DNA from 2 places in the Streptomyces sp. NBC_00554 genome. Region 2 is predicted to be linked to the other one. Evidence: riboswitches for the same ligand, from Rfam matches in the RefSeq annotation. Region 2 holds a riboswitch; the other holds the start of a gene.
The links. Region 2 has a riboswitch for cobalamin ahead of OG266_RS34800 (cobalamin biosynthesis protein). Riboswitches for the same ligand answer to the same signal wherever they lie in the genome.

Region 1 (7,740 bases), 5.3 Mb from region 2:
CGGTCGCCTTCTTCGTCCTGGCGACCGGCCTCGCGTTTGCGTTCCTGCCGGCCGTCAACGAGGTCCCGCAGGATTTCCCGGCCACCCTGTTGTGGCGGTTCCGCACCTCGGCCCTGGCCATCCAGCTCACTCTGTGGACCGGATTCGGCCTGATCTTCGGAGAGTTGGCGCAGCGACTGCTGACTCCGCGAGCGGCAGAGGCCGGCCCCGCGCAGGCAACTCCCGTATCGCATTGAGCCGGGGGCTTCCGGCCTCCGGTGGCTCGAGTTCGACCGCAGTCGTGCGTCAGCGCGGAGGACGTACGACCGGGAACGGCCGAGAGGGAGTCGGGCTTGCCCTCTCGGCCGTCCGGTCGGATCAGGATCCGGCGAGTTCCGTGCGGATCGTTCGGGCCGCCGCGACCAGGTTCTCCAGGGACGCGCGGGTCTCGGGCCAGCCGCGGGTCTTCAGGCCGCAGTCGGGGTTGACCCACAGCCGTTCGGCGGGGATGGCCTCAAGTCCCTTGCGCAGCAGGGCAGCCGCCTCGTCGGTGCTCGGCACGCGGGGGGAGTGGATGTCGTACACGCCGGGCCCCGCCTCGCGCGGATAGCCGTGCTCGGCCAGTTCGCGGGCGACCTGCATGTGGGAGCGGGCGGCCTCCAGGCTGATGACGTCGGCGTCGAGGTCGTCGATGGCCTGGACGATGTCGCCGAACTCGGCGTAGCACATGTGGGTGTGGATCTGGGTCTCCGGGCGTACGCCGCCTGCGGTGAGCCGGAACGCCTCGGTGGCCCAGGCCAGATAGGCGGGACGGTCCACGGCACGCAGCGGCAGCGTCTCGCGCAGGGCGGGTTCGTCGACCTGGATGACCGAAGTACCCGCCGCTTCCAGCTCGTTGACCTCGTCGCGCAGGGCGAGGGCGACCTGGCGGGCGGTGTCGCCGAGCGGCTGGTCGTCGCGGACGAAGGACCAGGCGAGCATGGTGACAGGGCCGGTGAGCATGCCCTTGACCGGGCGGTCGGTGAGGGACTGGGCGTACGTCGTCCAGCGCACGGTCATCGGCTCGGGGCGGGAGATGTCGCCGGCCAGGATCGGCGGGCGGACGTAGCGGGTGCCGTACGACTGGACCCAGCCGTGCTGGGTGGCGAGGTAGCCGGTGAGCTGTTCGGCGAAGTACTGGACCATGTCGTTGCGTTCGGGCTCGCCGTGCACCAGGACGTCGAGACCGGTCTTCTCCTGGAAGGAGATCACCTCGCCGATCTCGGCCCTGATGCGCTCCTCGTACCCGGCGCCGTCGATCCGCCCCGCGCGCAGGTCGGCCCGCGCGACGCGCAGTTCGGCGGTCTGCGGGAAGGAGCCGATGGTGGTGGTCGGCAGCAGCGGCAGACCGAGGTGGGCGCGCTGGGCGGCGGCCCGCTCGGAGTACGGCTGGGAGCGGCGGGCGTCGGCGTCCGTGACGGCGGCGGTGCGGGCCCGTACCGCGGGGTCGCGGGTCAGCGCCGAGCCGGCGCGGGAGGCCAGGTCGGCCCGGTTGGCGGCCAGTTCCGCGCCAATGGCTTCGGTCCCACGGGTGAGGCCCTTGGCGAGGGTGACGATCTCGGCGGTCTTCTGGCGGGCGAAGGCGAGCCAGCGCAGGATCTGCGGCTCGATGTCACGTTCGGCGGCGGCGTCGAGCGGGACGTGGAGCAGTGAACAGGAGGCGGCCACGTCGACCCGGTCGGCGAGGCCGAGCAGAGTGCCGAGCGTGGCGAGGGACGCCGACAGGTCGTTCACCCAGATGTTGCGGCCGTTGACCACGCCCGCGACCAGCCGCTTGCCGGGCAGTCCGCCCACTGCGGCCAGGGCGTCCAGGTTGGCGGCGGCGGCCTCGGTGAAATCCAGGGCGAGACCGTCGACAGGAGCCTTGGCCAGTACCGGCAGCGCGGCTCCGAGCCGCCCGAAGTACGAGGCGACGAGCAGCTTCGGGCGGTCGTCGAGCCCTCCCAGGTCACGGTAGGCACGGTCGGCCGCGTTCAGCTCGGCGGGCGTGCGGTCCTGGACGAGAGCCGGTTCGTCGAGCTGCACCCACTCGGCGCCCGCTGCCCGCAGGTCCCCGAGGACCTCGGCGTACACGGGCAGCAGCCGGTCGAGCAAGGTCAGCGGGTCGAAGTCCGGGGCCACGCCGGGCGCGGGCTTGGCGAGCAGGAGATAGGTGATGGGGCCGACGAGGACCGGGCGGGCGGTTAGGCCGAGTGCGAGAGCTTCGCCGAACTCGGTGACCTGCTTGGTGGAGTCGGTGGTGAAGACGGTGTCCGGGCCCAACTCAGGCACGAGGTAGTGGTAGTTGGTGTCGAACCACTTCGTCATCTCCAGCGGCGCCACCTCCTGCGTGCCGCGCGCCATCGCGAAGTACCCGTCCAGCGCATCGAGTTCGACGGCGGCGCGGTGGCGCTCGGGGATCGCGCCGACCATGATGCTGGTGTCCAGGACATGGTCGTAGTACGAGAAGTCGCCGGTCGGCACTTCGTGGACACCGGCCTCGGCCAGCTGCCGCCAGTTGGTACGGCGCAGTTCGGCGGCGGTGGCCCGGAGGGCGTCGGCGTCGACGCGACCCTTCCAGTACCCCTCGACGGCCTTCTTCAGTTCCCGGCCCTGACCCTGACGGGGGTAGCCGTACACGGTTGCCTGTGCTGCCGCGGCTGCGGACTTCGCTGTCACGGAACTCTCCTTCGCGAGATGTCTCCCTGAGATCCCGGGACGGGACGAGAGCGCGAAGGAACGCCAGATCGGCGGGTTGTCGTGCCCGCCGATGTGTACGCCGACCCGCCCACGAGGTCACCGGGATTCCGCGCACGAATGCTTCGCGTGCGGGCAGTTGGCAGGTCTTCGGACTCGTGGGCACGTCCTCCATTGCACGGAGGACACCTACTGGCCGTCGCTTCCCAGGCCCTGTTCCGGACCCAGTGCGTATGACGGCGGTTGTTCCCACTTACCGCTGCGGGGCAGTCCCGGAATTTCACCGGGTTCCCTCTTGCGACGCGTCCGTCTGGCTGACGGGGCGAACCAGCTGCGCTGGCTAGCCTACGGGGTGGGGGTTGGATGCGTCGATTTTTGGGTGCGGCCCGGTGGGGGCTGGTCGCGCAGTTCCCCGCGCCCCTTAGGGCAAGTCGGTTGGCCGGGATTCGAATGCTCGCAGGATTTCCTCTGCCGCCAGGGTTGCTGTCAACTCGCCCTCGCGTACCTGGCGTTCGAGGTCGGGAGCCAGCGCACGTACGGCCGGATCTGAGTGCAGGCGGCCGAGGAGTTCGTCGCGGACCATCGTCCAGGTCCAGTCCACCTGTTGGTTGCGGCGCTTGGTGGCTAGGCGGCCGGTGGAGTCCAACAGCGACCGGTGTTGTTCCAGGCGTTCCCAGACCGTGTCCAGGCCCGTTCCCTCGCGGGCGCTGCAGCTCAGCACCGGTGGGGTCCAGGCGGCGTCGACGGGGTGCATCAGCCGCAGCGCGCCCGCCAACTCCCTTGCCGCGCCCCGGGCTTCGCGCTCGTGCGGGCCGTCCGCCTTGTTGACGGCGATGACGTCCGCGAGTTCCAGGACGCCCTTCTTGATGCCCTGCAACTGGTCGCCGGTGCGGGCGAGGGTCAGCAGCAGGAAGGAGTCGACCATGTTGGCGACGGCGGTCTCGGACTGGCCGACACCGACCGTCTCCACGAGTACGACGTCGTAGCCCGCCGCCTCCATCACCACGATCGACTCCCGGGTCGCCTTCGCCACCCCGCCGAGCGTGCCGGCGGTGGGGGAGGGCCGTACGAACGCCGCCGGGTCGACGGCCAGCCGCTCCATGCGCGTCTTGTCGCCGAGGATCGACCCGCCCGTCCGGCTCGACGATGGATCGACCGCGAGCACCGCGACCCGGAACCCGAGCGAGGTGAGCAGCGTGCCGAACGCGTCGATGAACGTCGACTTGCCCACGCCCGGCACACCGCTGATGCCGATCCGTCGCGCTTTCCCGCTGTGCGGCAGCAGCTCGGTCAGCAACTCCTGTGCCATGACCCGGTGTTGGGGCCTGGTCGACTCCACGAGCGTGATGGCGCGGGCCACCAGCGCCCGCTTCCCGTCGAGTACGCCCTTCACATAGGTGTCGACATCGATCACGGGGTGTGCCCGAGGTCGGTGGCCAGCCGCTGCACCAGGTCGTACGCCGCGTCCGGGATCACCGTCCCGGGCGGGAAGACGGCAGCCGCGCCCATCTCCAGGAGCGTGGGCACGTCCTGCGGCGGGATCACCCCGCCGACCACGACCATGATGTCCTCGCGGCCCTCCTCGGCGAGCTGCTCCCGCAACGCCGGCACGAGGGTGAGGTGCCCGGCGGCCAGCGAGGACACCCCGACGATGTGCACGTCCGCCTCGACGGCCTGGCGGGCCACCTCGCCCGGGGTCTGGAACAGCGGGCCGACGTCGACGTCGAAGCCGAGGTCCGCGAAGGCGGTGGCGATCACCTTCTGGCCGCGGTCGTGGCCGTCCTGGCCCATCTTGGCGACCAGGATGCGGGGGCGGCGGCCCTCGGCCTCCTCGAAGGAGCCCACCAGGGACCGGGTGCGCTCGACGTTCGGGGAATCGCCGGCTTCGTTGCGGTACACACCGGAGATCGTACGGATCTGGCTCGAGTGCCGTCCGTACACCTTCTCCAGGGCGTCGGAGATCTCGCCGACGGTGGCCTTGGCACGGGCCGCGTTCACGGCCAGCTCCAACAGGTTGCCGGTGCCCCCAGCGGCGCGGGTCAGGGCGTCCAGCGAGTCCTGGCACGCCCGCTCGTCGCGCTCAGCGCGCAGCCGTCGCAGCTTCTCGATCTGCTGCGTGCGTACGGAGGAGTTGTCGACCGTGAGGACGTCGATCTGCTCGTCGGTCTCGACGCGGTACTTGTTCACGCCGATGACCGGCTGGCGCCCGGAGTCGATCCGGGCCTGGGTGCGGGCCGCCGCCTCTTCGATGCGCAGCTTGGGGATGCCCGCGTCGATGGCCTTGGCCATACCGCCCGCCGCCTCGACCTCCTCGATGTGCTGCCAGGCCCGGCGCGCGAGGTCGTACGTCAGCTTCTCGACGTACGCGCTGCCGCCCCACGGGTCGATCGACCGGGTCGTGCCCGACTCCTGCTGGATGAGGAGCTGGGTGTTGCGGGCGATGCGTGCCGAGAAGTCGGTGGGCAGGGCGAGCGCTTCGTCGAGGGCGTTGGTGTGCAGCGACTGGGTGTGGCCCTGGGTCGCCGCCATCGCCTCGACGCACGTACGCGTCACGTTGTTGAAGACGTCCTGCGCGGTCAGCGACCAGCCCGAGGTCTGCGAATGGGTGCGCAGGGAAAGGGACTTGGCGTTCTGCGGGTCGAACTGCCTGACCAGCTTGGCCCACAGCAGGCGCGCCGCCCGCATCTTCGCGATCTCCATGAAGAAGTTCATGCCGATCGCCCAGAAGAAGGACAGCCGGGGCGCGAACGCGTCCACGTCCATCCCTGCCGCCCGGCCCGCCCGGATGTACTCCACTCCGTCGGCCAGCGTGTACGCCAGCTCCAAGTCGGCCGTCGCGCCCGCCTCTTGGATGTGGTAGCCCGAGATGGAGATGGAGTTGTAGCGCGGCATCCGCTGCGAGGTGAAGGCGAAGATGTCGGAGATGATCCGCATCGACGGCTTCGGCGGATAGATGTACGTGTTGCGGACCATGAACTCTTTGAGGATGTCGTTCTGGATGGTCCCGGCCAACTTCTCGGGCGGTACGCCCTGTTCCTCGGCCGCCACGATGTAGAGCGCGAGAACGGGCAGCACAGCACCGTTCATCGTCATCGACACGGTCATCTTGTCCAGCGGGATGCCGTCGAAGAGCTGCCGCATGTCGTAGATCGAGTCGATCGCCACGCCCGCCATGCCGACGTCACCGGTCACGCGCGGGTGATCGCTGTCGTAACCCCGGTGCGTGGGCAGGTCGAAGGCGACGGACAGGCCCTTCTGACCGGCCGCGAGGTTGCGCCGGTAGAAGGCGTTGGACTCCTCGGCGGTGGAGAAGCCCGCGTACTGGCGGATGGTCCAGGGCTGGTTGACGTACATCGTCGGGTACGGGCCGCGCAGGTACGGGGCGATGCCCGGGTAGGTGCCCAGGAAGTCCAGGCCCTCCAGGTCACGGCCTGTGTAGAGCGGTTTGACCGCGATGCCCTCCGGGGTCTCCCAGAAGGTCTCGCCCCCGTCGATCGCCTTGCGCCAGTCCTCGGCGCTGCCGTCGGCGGTGGGCGTCCCCAGCTCGATCCCGGAGAAGTCGGGGATTCCCATCAGGACACTCCCATACGGTCAAGTGCGGTGGAGAGCACGGTGACGGTGTCACAGCCCGCGAAGACATAGCCGTCGACACCGGGGTACTGCCCGGGACGGCCGGCGAGGAACACATACCCGGCGCCCGCCGCCCTGAGGGCCCCGGCGGTCTCCGCGGCCTGTTCCTCGTACAGCGGGTCGCTCGAACACAGGCAGACCTCGGTGGCACCGCTGTCCTCGAACGTGCCCTCCGTGACCGGCTCGATGCCACCGGCCTGGAACAGGTTCGACGCGAAGGTGAGGCGAGCGGTGTGGGCGGCGGCGGGACCCATGGCAGCCAGGAAGATCCGCGGCCGGGACCCGGTCGCCGCCAGGTGGGCGTCCGAGCGGGCGCGCAGCGTCTCGTACGCCTCGTCGCGCCGCACCCGGGGGAGCCCGCCGACGGGAGGAACGGGCGCGGCAACGCGCTCCACGGGGCGCTCGGCGAGGTTCGGGAACTCGCTGACGCCGGTCACGGGCTCACGCCGCTTGGCGAGCTTCGCACTCCGCGCCTCCCACGTCTTCGCCAGTTCCTGACCGAGCCGGCCCGAACGAAGGGCTTCCGCCTGGCCGCCCGCCCGCTCGATCCACTGGAAGAACTCCCAGCCCGCGTGGGCGAGTTCGTCGGTGAGCCGCTCCACGTACCAGGAGCCGCCCGCCGGGTCGATCACCCGCGCCAGGTGCGACTCCTCGACCAGGATCGTCGAGGTGTTGCGGGCGATCCGCCGGGCGAACGCGTCCGGCAGACCGATGGCGTGGTCGAAGGGCAGCACGGTGACGGCGTCGGCGCCGCCGACCCCGGCGGCCAGCGTGGCGACCGTCGTACGCAGCATGTTCACCCACGGATCACGGCGCGCCATCATCACCGGCGAGGTCACGGCATGCTGGAGCTGCCCGACCGGGGCACCGCAGACTTCGGTCACGCGCGCCCACAGCCTGCGGGCCGCCCGCAGTTTGGCGATGGTCAGGAACTGGTCGGCGGTGGCCGCGTACCGGAACTCCAGCTGCGCGCAGGCGTGTTCGACCGACAGCCCCGCCTCGTCCAGCTGCCGCAGATAGGCGACGCCGGTCGCCAGCGAGCAGCCCAACTCCTGAGCGGCGGAGCCACCGGCCTCGTGGTACGGCAATGCGTCCACGGTCAGTGCCCGCAGCCCCGGGTACTCCTCGGCACACAGCCGCGCGAGGCCGGCGACCGGCGCGAAGTCGAACGGCTCGTCCCCCGTACGAGCCTGGTGGCCCAGCGGGTCCGCCCCCAGGTTGCCGCGCGCCGCCTCCTTGGCGACACCCCGCTCCTCGTACAGCCGCAGCAACTCCCGTGCGGCGGACTCGACATCACGTCCCGCGTCGAGGACCACGGGGGCCAGGTCGAGGTAGACGCCGTCGAGGACGGGGCCGAGCGAGGACACCGGGATGCCGCCCGCACCGGTGACCAGCCAGAGCGAGGTGACGCCGTTC
Region 2 (7,740 bases):
CCCGAGGCCGTGCTGGAAGGGCAATACCCCGTAGGAGGGCCGCCCGGTGAGCCCGTGGAGCATGTCGAGCCCCGGCTCCAGGAGGGAGACATCCCCGCGGAACTTGTTCACGAGGAACCCGGCGACGAGCTCCTGGTCCTCGCGGGACAGCAGTGCGACGGTCCCGAAGAAGGACGCGAAGACGCCCCCGCGGTCGATGTCGCCGACGACGAGCACGGGCAGCCGCGCGTTGCGCGCGATCCCCATGTTCACGATGTCGGTCCGCCGCAGATTGATCTCGGCGGGACTCCCCGCTCCCTCGCAGATCACCGCGTCATACGTGCCCCGCAACTCGGCTAGGCACTCCAGCACGGTCCCGAGCAGAGCTTCCTGCCGCCCTCCGTGCAGCCTTTCCCCGGGGGACGACCCCCCAGACCCCCCGAAGAACCCGCGAGCACTCATCTCACCCACGGGCTTCCCCATGAGCACGACCTGACTGCTGCGGTCGCTCCCCGGCTTGAGCAGCACGGGATTCATCAGCGCGGTCGGCTCCACGCGAGCGGCCTGCGCCTGCATGGCCTGCGCCCGGCCGATCTCGGCGCCCTCACGTGTCACGAACGAGTTCAGCGACATGTTCTGCGCCTTGAAGGGCGCGACCTTGACGCCCTGCCGCACCAGCCACCGGCAGATCCCGGCGGTCACGACGCTCTTGCCCGCGTCGGAAGTGGTTCCGGCGATCAGCAGGCCGCCGCCGCTCATGAGTTCCCTCCCCGTTGCCCCAACAGCCGCCCGGCGGCACACACACCCAGCGCGAGCCAGCTCACGCGCCGCGACAGCCGTACGGCCCGCTCGATGTCGCCGACCGCGACGGCGCGACCCTTGCCGTTCAGTACGGGCCGGTGCTCGACCCTTCCCCCGTACGCGAGGGTCCCGCCGAGCCGCACACCGAGCGCCCCCGCGAACGAGGCCTCCACGGGCCCGGCGTTGGGGCTCGGATGCTTGCAGGCGTCCACCCGCCAGGCGCGCGCGGCGCCCCGCGGGTCGCCTCCGGCGGCGGCCGCGAGAACGGCGGTGAGCCTCGCCCCCGGCCAGCCCGCGACATCGTCGAGCCGCGCGGAAGCCCAGCCGTAGCGCCGGTACTTGGGGGACCTGTGCCCGACCATCGCGTCGAGCGTGTTGACGGCGCGGAACCCGACGAGCCCGGGCACGCCGGCCACGGCGCCCCACACAAGTGCTCCCACCACGGCGTCGGAGGTGTTCTCGGCGACGGACTCGACGACGGCCCGGGCGATCCCGTCCGCGTCGAGCGCCTGCGGATCCCGCCCGCACAGATGCGGCAGCCGCTCCCGGGCCCTCTCGACATCACCGGCTTCGAGCGCGCTGCCGATCGCGCGGGCCTCCCGGCCGAGCGAGGTTCCGCCGACGACGGCCCAAGTGGCGGCGGCGGTCAGCGCGATGGAGGCGGTACGGGATCCACGTACGGAACGACTCGCGAGCGCCGCGAGCCCGGTGGCGCCGCCCACGCACACGGCCGTGTGCAGCGCGCCCCACCCCCGGTGGTCCCGCCACAGCACTCGCTCGACGGCTCCCGCGCCACGTCCGAACGCGGCGACCGGATGGCCCCGGCGGGGATCGCCGAGCAGCAGGTCACCGAGAAGGCCGGCGGCGGCGCCGTACGCGAAGACGCGATCGGCACGCACCGGTTCAGCCGACCGTCAGGTCAGGCACAACCGTGGTTCGCAGGGCACTTGGGCAGCCGCGCATGGCGATATGTCCTCACTCAGGGTGTCCACGCCCTGGTTCGAAGAGACCGGCGGTGAGAGTTCCTGGCTTCCGGGGATTTCTTCCCCGGTGACAGTGGCGGGACCGCGCCGGATTCGCACCGGCTTCCTCTCTTGCCGCCGTACTTGGCTCCGGCAGTCCACCATGGGGTTGGAAGACCCGTCAACTTGCTGTTGACCTGCGGGGGGAGAGTGTGCGAAGGCCCACATACGGGTGGGGCGCGGGACGTTGATACGTCCCGCGCCCCACCCGAGGTGATGCCTGGTTCGTGCGGTATTCGTGCGTTCTCGGGATGGCCGTCAGGCCACGATCAGATAGATCCCGTACGCCACCGCCGCCGCGCACGCCGCGAAGCAGGCGTACGCGCCGGTGACCGCGAGAGCGGCGGAGCCGCCCTGCGCCGAGGCCGACTCGCGCTTGGAGAGGCCGACGATGCCCAGGGTGAAGAGGCCGACGAGGGCCACGGTGGACACGAGGCTGACTCCGAAGACGGAGCCGAGGGCTGCCCAGTCGATGTGCATGCTGTTCGTTCCTTAGACCGTGGCCGGAGCGGTGGGCTCCGCGTCCGGGGACGGGATGGTGGCCTTCAGGTCGCCGGTGAGCGGGCCCGCGGGGGGCGGGGTGACCGCGGCGATCGCCGCGGTGACGACGCCCGAAGGCTCGGCACCGACCTCGTTGACGTTGTCGATGGTCACCGGCTGGCGGCGCGACAGGTTCCAGATGGTGCCCGCGCCGGCCACCAGGAGCGCACCCGTCAGGACGATGCCCCACGTGCCCTGCTTGGTGAGGAACTCGGCGCCCGCGCCGACCAGACCGGCAGCCGGGAGAGTGAGGCCCCAGGCGATGAACATGCGGGTCGCGGTCGACCAGCGGACGACGCCGCCCTTGCGGCCGAGGCCCGAGCCCATCACGGCGCCGGAGCAGGACTGCGTGGTGGAGAGCGAGAAGCCCAGGTGGGAGGAGGCCAGGATGACCGTGGCCGCGCTGGTCTGGGCGGCGAAGCCCTGCGGCGGCGCGAGGTCGGTGAGGCCCTTGCCCATGGTGCGGATGATGCGCCAGCCGCCCAGGTAGGTGCCGAGCGCGATGGCCATACCGGCCGAGACGATGACCCAGGTGGGAGGGTTCGAGTCCGGCGCGATCACACCGCCGGTGACCAGCGCGAGGGTGATGATGCCCATCGTCTTCTGGGCGTCGTTCGTGCCGTGGGCCAGCGAGACCAGACCGGCCGAGGCGATCTGACCGGCGCGGTAGCCCTTGGCGGTCGCCTTCTCGTCGGCACGGCTGCCGATCTTGTACGTCAGGCGGGTGGCCAGCATCGCGGCGAGTCCGGCCACGAGGGGCGCGGCGATCGCGGGGAGCAGCACCTTGGTGATGACGGTCGAGCCGTTCACCGACGACCAGCCGGCCGACATGACCGCGGCGCCGATGAGGCCGCCGAAGAGTGCGTGGGAAGAGCTGGACGGGAGACCCAGAAGCCAGGTCAGCAGATTCCAGAGGATGGCGCCGACGAGCGCCGCGAAGATCACTTCGGTGCGTATGCCCTCTTCGTTGATGATGCCGCCGGAGATCGTCTTGGCGACCTCCACGGAGAGGAAAGCACCGACGAGATTCAGCACGGCGGACATGGCCACCGCCGTCTTCGGTCTGAGAGCACCAGTCGAAATGGTCGTCGCCATCGCATTGGCGGTGTCGTGGAAACCGTTCGTGAAATCGAACACGAGAGCGGTAACGATCACGATTCCGAGGAGGAGCGTGATGTGTTCCATTAACCCAGGCTTCTGTTGGACGTCAGTGGCAGGTGGACCGTAGGCAACCTGAATGAACGGAAAGTGAACTGGCGGGGCATTGAAAGTGTCTCATGTGTCGAGCCACCCCTTCGATGGTGCTGAAGGGGTGGCTCGATGACTGTTTCGGTGCCCGGCTCGACGTCTCGAACACAGGCGGAACAACGGGTTCCGGTACTTCCGCTACCCCCTGGCGAGCTTCTTGAGCTGGGCGGTGGAGCCGTTGAAGAGATTCTGGTCACCCGGCAGGCTGCCGCTGTTGTCGTACTGCCAGAAAGTCCAGAAGGACCAGCCGGCCGGCAGCGCTCCCGCGGTCGCCGAGTCGTAGCGCGCGAGCCACAGCGAGTGGTTCGCGCCGAAGGCGCGGCTGCTGCCGGTGCAGGTGTTCCACCAGTGCGTGGTCGTGTAGATCACCGGACGGCGTCCGGTCTGCCGTTTGACCTCGTCACTGAACGCTTTGATCCAGCTCACCATCTTGGCCTTGGTCAGGCCGTAGCACTTGTTCCTGCCGTACGGGTTGTACTCGATGTCGAGCGCGGGCGGCAGCGTCCACCCGTCCCCGCGCCAGGCGCCGCCATAGCGCAGGAAGTGTGCCGCCTGGGCGGTGCCTGACGACTTGTTCGGCAGGGCGAAGTGGTAGGCGCCGCGGATGATGCCGGCGCTGCGCGCCCCGTTGTACTGCTGGCTGAAGTAGGGGTTGCGGTAGGTGTGGGACTCGGTGGCCTTGACGTAGACGAACTGTGCGCCCTTCGCCTTGGCGCTCTGCCAGTCGACGTTCTTCTGGTGCGAGGAGACGTCGTGCCCCTTGGGCTTGCCGGCTGCGGATGCGGGAGCCTCGGCGAGAGCGGTCCCCCCGACGGTGAGCGCCGTGAGGGTGGCCGCGACGACGCGGGCACGGTGGCGGGACGGTCTGTGATCACGGGCCATATTTCCCCCCGGAATGGCGACGTGCGTGACAAATCCCCCAGAGGCTACTGGAAGATCATCGAAAGCTCGTCGATCTCCGGCCAATCCCCCACAGAGGGTCGATCTATGCCCATATGCGATCTTACGGACGCCCGGATTCCGCCCTAAAGTGCCCTCGCCGACGCCGCGTTGGCGACAGTGCCTGGCAGGATCGCGGCATGGCTGAACAGCGGCGGGACGCGCGGGGCGATCGGGGCGGGCGGGAGGGCGCACAGGTGGCGCGTGAGCGGCACGCGCCGGATGTGCGGGGCGCGGAGGAGCGGGCGTGGGACGAGCTGGTCGCGACGGCCCGCCGCACCGTGACCGACGGGTTGGTCGTCGGTACGTCGGGCAACGTCTCGGTACGCGTCGGGGACACCGTCCTGGTCACGCCGACAGGAGTGCCGTACGACCGGCTGACACCGGGCGACATCGTCGGCGTGGACCTCGACGGCCGGCAGGTGCGCGGTTCGCTCCTTCCGACGAGCGAACTGCCCATGCACCTCACCGTCTACCGCGCCACCGACGCCCGCGCCGTCGTCCACACCCACGCCCCGCACGCGACGGCCGTCTCGACACTCGTCCCCGAGCTCCCGCTGATCCACTACATGGCGGGCGATCTGGGCGGCCCGGTCCGTGTTGCCCCCTATGCGACCTACGGCACCCCAGAGTTGGCCGAGAACATGCGCCAGGCCCTCACCGACCGCGCCGCTTGCCTTCTCCAGAACCACGGCACGATCGCCCACGGCTCGTCCCTCGGCCAGGCCTACGACCGCACCGCCCAGCTGGAGTGGATGTGCCGCGTCTGGCTGACAGCCTCCTCGGTACCAGGACTGTCCCCCACGCTGCTGACACGCGAGCAGGTGGAGGAGGCGGGGGAGCGGCTGAGGGGGTACGGGCAACGGGGGTAAGGGGGACTACTCGTACCCCCTTGGCCGCTCCGCCGGGCGGGGCTCGGCCTCGCCGCGCCGGGTGGCAGTTCCTTCCCGCCGCAGCGAGTTCCTTCCCGCCGCAGCGCTGCTCGGCCCGGACGCACCGATTCGGCGGTGTCGAACCATCCGGCAGCCCTGGAGGTCTGACCGCGCCGCAGCGCGGGTGTCTCTCCCCGCGGCGGTGCGCCGGAAGTCCCCGCTCGCCGTGGCGCGCAGCCGGCTCCCCCCGACACGCCCCGGCGCCGCCGAATCACACGCACCCCCGGAAACAAGGGCCCCACCCGCGCAGGGGTACGTCATCCCGAGCCCCGCTCCCGCTGGCCGATAACGGGCTCCCCCGGGAGACTGAACGCGTGCGCACTGTCAAAGCGACGGCCGCAGCCGTCACCGTAGCCATCGCCGCGGGCGCGGCCTCCGTCGCGGCGGGCCGGTTCGCCAGCGACGCCGCGCTGAAGGCGTCGCCCGGCAGGCCGCTGCCCACCGAGCCCCGGCTCACCGTGCACGCCACGGCGGCGGGCGGGATCACGCTCACCCGTGACCTGGCCTCGCTGCGCCCTGGCAGGTACGGCCTCTCCGGCGACGGCTCCCACGCCGTCGTGGGCCCGGTCATGGAGGCCACGCCCCACCCCGCCGACACGGTCGTACGCCGCCTGGAACGCGTCACCCACGGCACCCTGGAACCCGGCGACAAGGTGTGGCTCACCCCGAACGTCCACATCGGCAACCCGAGCGCCGCCCTCGGCCTCGACCACGCCGACATCGACGTCCCCGGCGAACTCGGCTCCCTGCCCGCCTGGTTCGTGCCGGGCGTCCGCGACACCTGGGTGATCACCGTGCACGGCCTGGGCGCCACCCGCGAACACCCCATGAACGTGCTGGAGTTCCTGAACCGCCACCAGTTCCCCGTACTCGACCTCGCCTACCGCGGCGACCTCGGCGCCCCCCGCTCCCCGGACGGTCTGAACCACCTCGGCGAGACCGAGTGGCGCGACCTCGACGCGGCGATCCGCTACGCCGTGCGCTACGGCGCCGACCAGGTCGTCCTGTTCGGCTGGTCCACCGGCGCCACGATGGCCCTGCGCGCCGCCGCGCACTCCGCGCTGCGCGAGCGGATCTCCGGCCTCGTCCTTGACTCGCCCGTCCTCAGCTGGGAGACCACGCTGCGCGCCCTCGCCACCGCCCGCCACACCCCCAAGCCCCTGCTGCCGCTCGCGGTACGCGCCGCCCAGGGCCGCACGGGCGTACGCGGTGACCGCATCGAGAACGCCGCGCACCCCGACCACCTCAAGGTGCCGACCCTGCTGGTGCACGGCCCGGACGACACCATCGCCCCCTGGGGCCCCTCACGCCGCCTCGCCGAGCGCCGTCCGGAGCTGGTCACCCTGCGCACGGTCCCGCACGCCCCGCACGGCGCCATGTGGAACGCCGACCCGGCAGGCTACGAAGAGGCCCTGCGCCGATTCCTCACACCGCTGATGTAGAAGCCGATGGGAAGCGCCGGAGGGGCTGTTTTCGGCCTGTCCGCCGTGCGAGGACGGGCCCGTTCCGGCTGAACGGGGGCTTGCGGGCGGGGCCCTCGGAAGGGCCAAGCCTCATTCCGTTTGGGTTTTCGGACTGTCAACCGGAAGACTGCACCCGTGACGTCCCGTAATCCGCGCGACTCCAGGCTCCGACTCGTCCGCCCGCGGCCCCTGGCTGCCGCCCCCCGAGCGGTGACCCAGCGCCGCTCGCCCCGCCCCGCACCGCGTCCGCCCGAAGGCACACCGCCGCCCGGGGAACTGGCCCGTATGGCACGCACCGGCCTGTCCGACGCCGCCCGCGTGGCCCGCTGGGCAGATGCCGCACTCGGCCCCGGGCGCGACGGCGCGACGCCCGACGGCAAGGGCACCCTCTCCGACGCCTCCGCCGAACGGGCCGCCGCCGAACTGGGGCTGACCCCGGTTCAGGTCCGCGCGGACTGGGACACCGCACGCCTGGCGGGCCTCATCGAGGTACACGGCGGCAACGCCCGCCCGGGCTGGCGACTGCGCGCCTGGAACCGCGACGACAGCGCCGTACTGCGCGGCTGGGTCGCCCTCTTCGACGCCTGGTCGCTGGCCTATCCGGAGCCCGCGGACCACGAACCGTCCGCCGTCGCCGAAGTCGTCTCCGCGATGCCCCAGGTGCTCTCCTTCCTCCAGCTCTCCGCGGGGCCCGTCCCCATGGAGCAACTCCTCGACCTGCTCGAACAGCGCGTCACGGAACTGCGCACCGAGCGCTGCGAAATCCCCTACGGCCCCCAGCCCGAACCGGCCTCCCAGGCCGCCGCCGAGAACACC

Region 1: linked by a shared signal. The riboswitch ahead of metE (5-methyltetrahydropteroyltriglutamate--homocysteine S-methyltransferase) and the one ahead of OG266_RS34800 (cobalamin biosynthesis protein) in region 2 are both predicted to bind cobalamin.

The regions. Positions count from the first base shown of each region.
Region 1 covers NZ_CP107799.1:2,595,367-2,603,106, reverse strand. The annotation lists gene OG266_RS11275 (CbtA family protein) at 1-236, shown strand, start outside; gene metE (5-methyltetrahydropteroyltriglutamate--homocysteine S-methyltransferase) at 358-2,676, opposite strand; cobalamin riboswitch at 2,818-3,041, opposite strand; gene meaB (methylmalonyl Co-A mutase-associated GTPase MeaB) at 3,116-4,108, opposite strand; gene scpA (methylmalonyl-CoA mutase) at 4,105-6,267, opposite strand; gene OG266_RS11255 (methylmalonyl-CoA mutase family protein) at 6,267-7,740, opposite strand, start outside.
Region 2 covers NZ_CP107799.1:7,902,449-7,910,188, forward strand. The annotation lists gene OG266_RS34795 (cobyric acid synthase) at 1-738, opposite strand, end outside; gene OG266_RS34800 (cobalamin biosynthesis protein) at 735-1,679, opposite strand; cobalamin riboswitch at 1,779-1,921, opposite strand; gene OG266_RS34805 (hypothetical protein) at 2,061-2,282, opposite strand; gene OG266_RS34810 (inorganic phosphate transporter) at 2,295-3,527, opposite strand; gene OG266_RS34815 (lysozyme) at 3,729-4,472, opposite strand; gene OG266_RS34820 (class II aldolase/adducin family protein) at 4,670-5,401, shown strand; gene OG266_RS34825 (S9 family peptidase) at 5,776-6,903, shown strand; gene OG266_RS34830 (hypothetical protein) at 7,060-7,740, shown strand, end outside.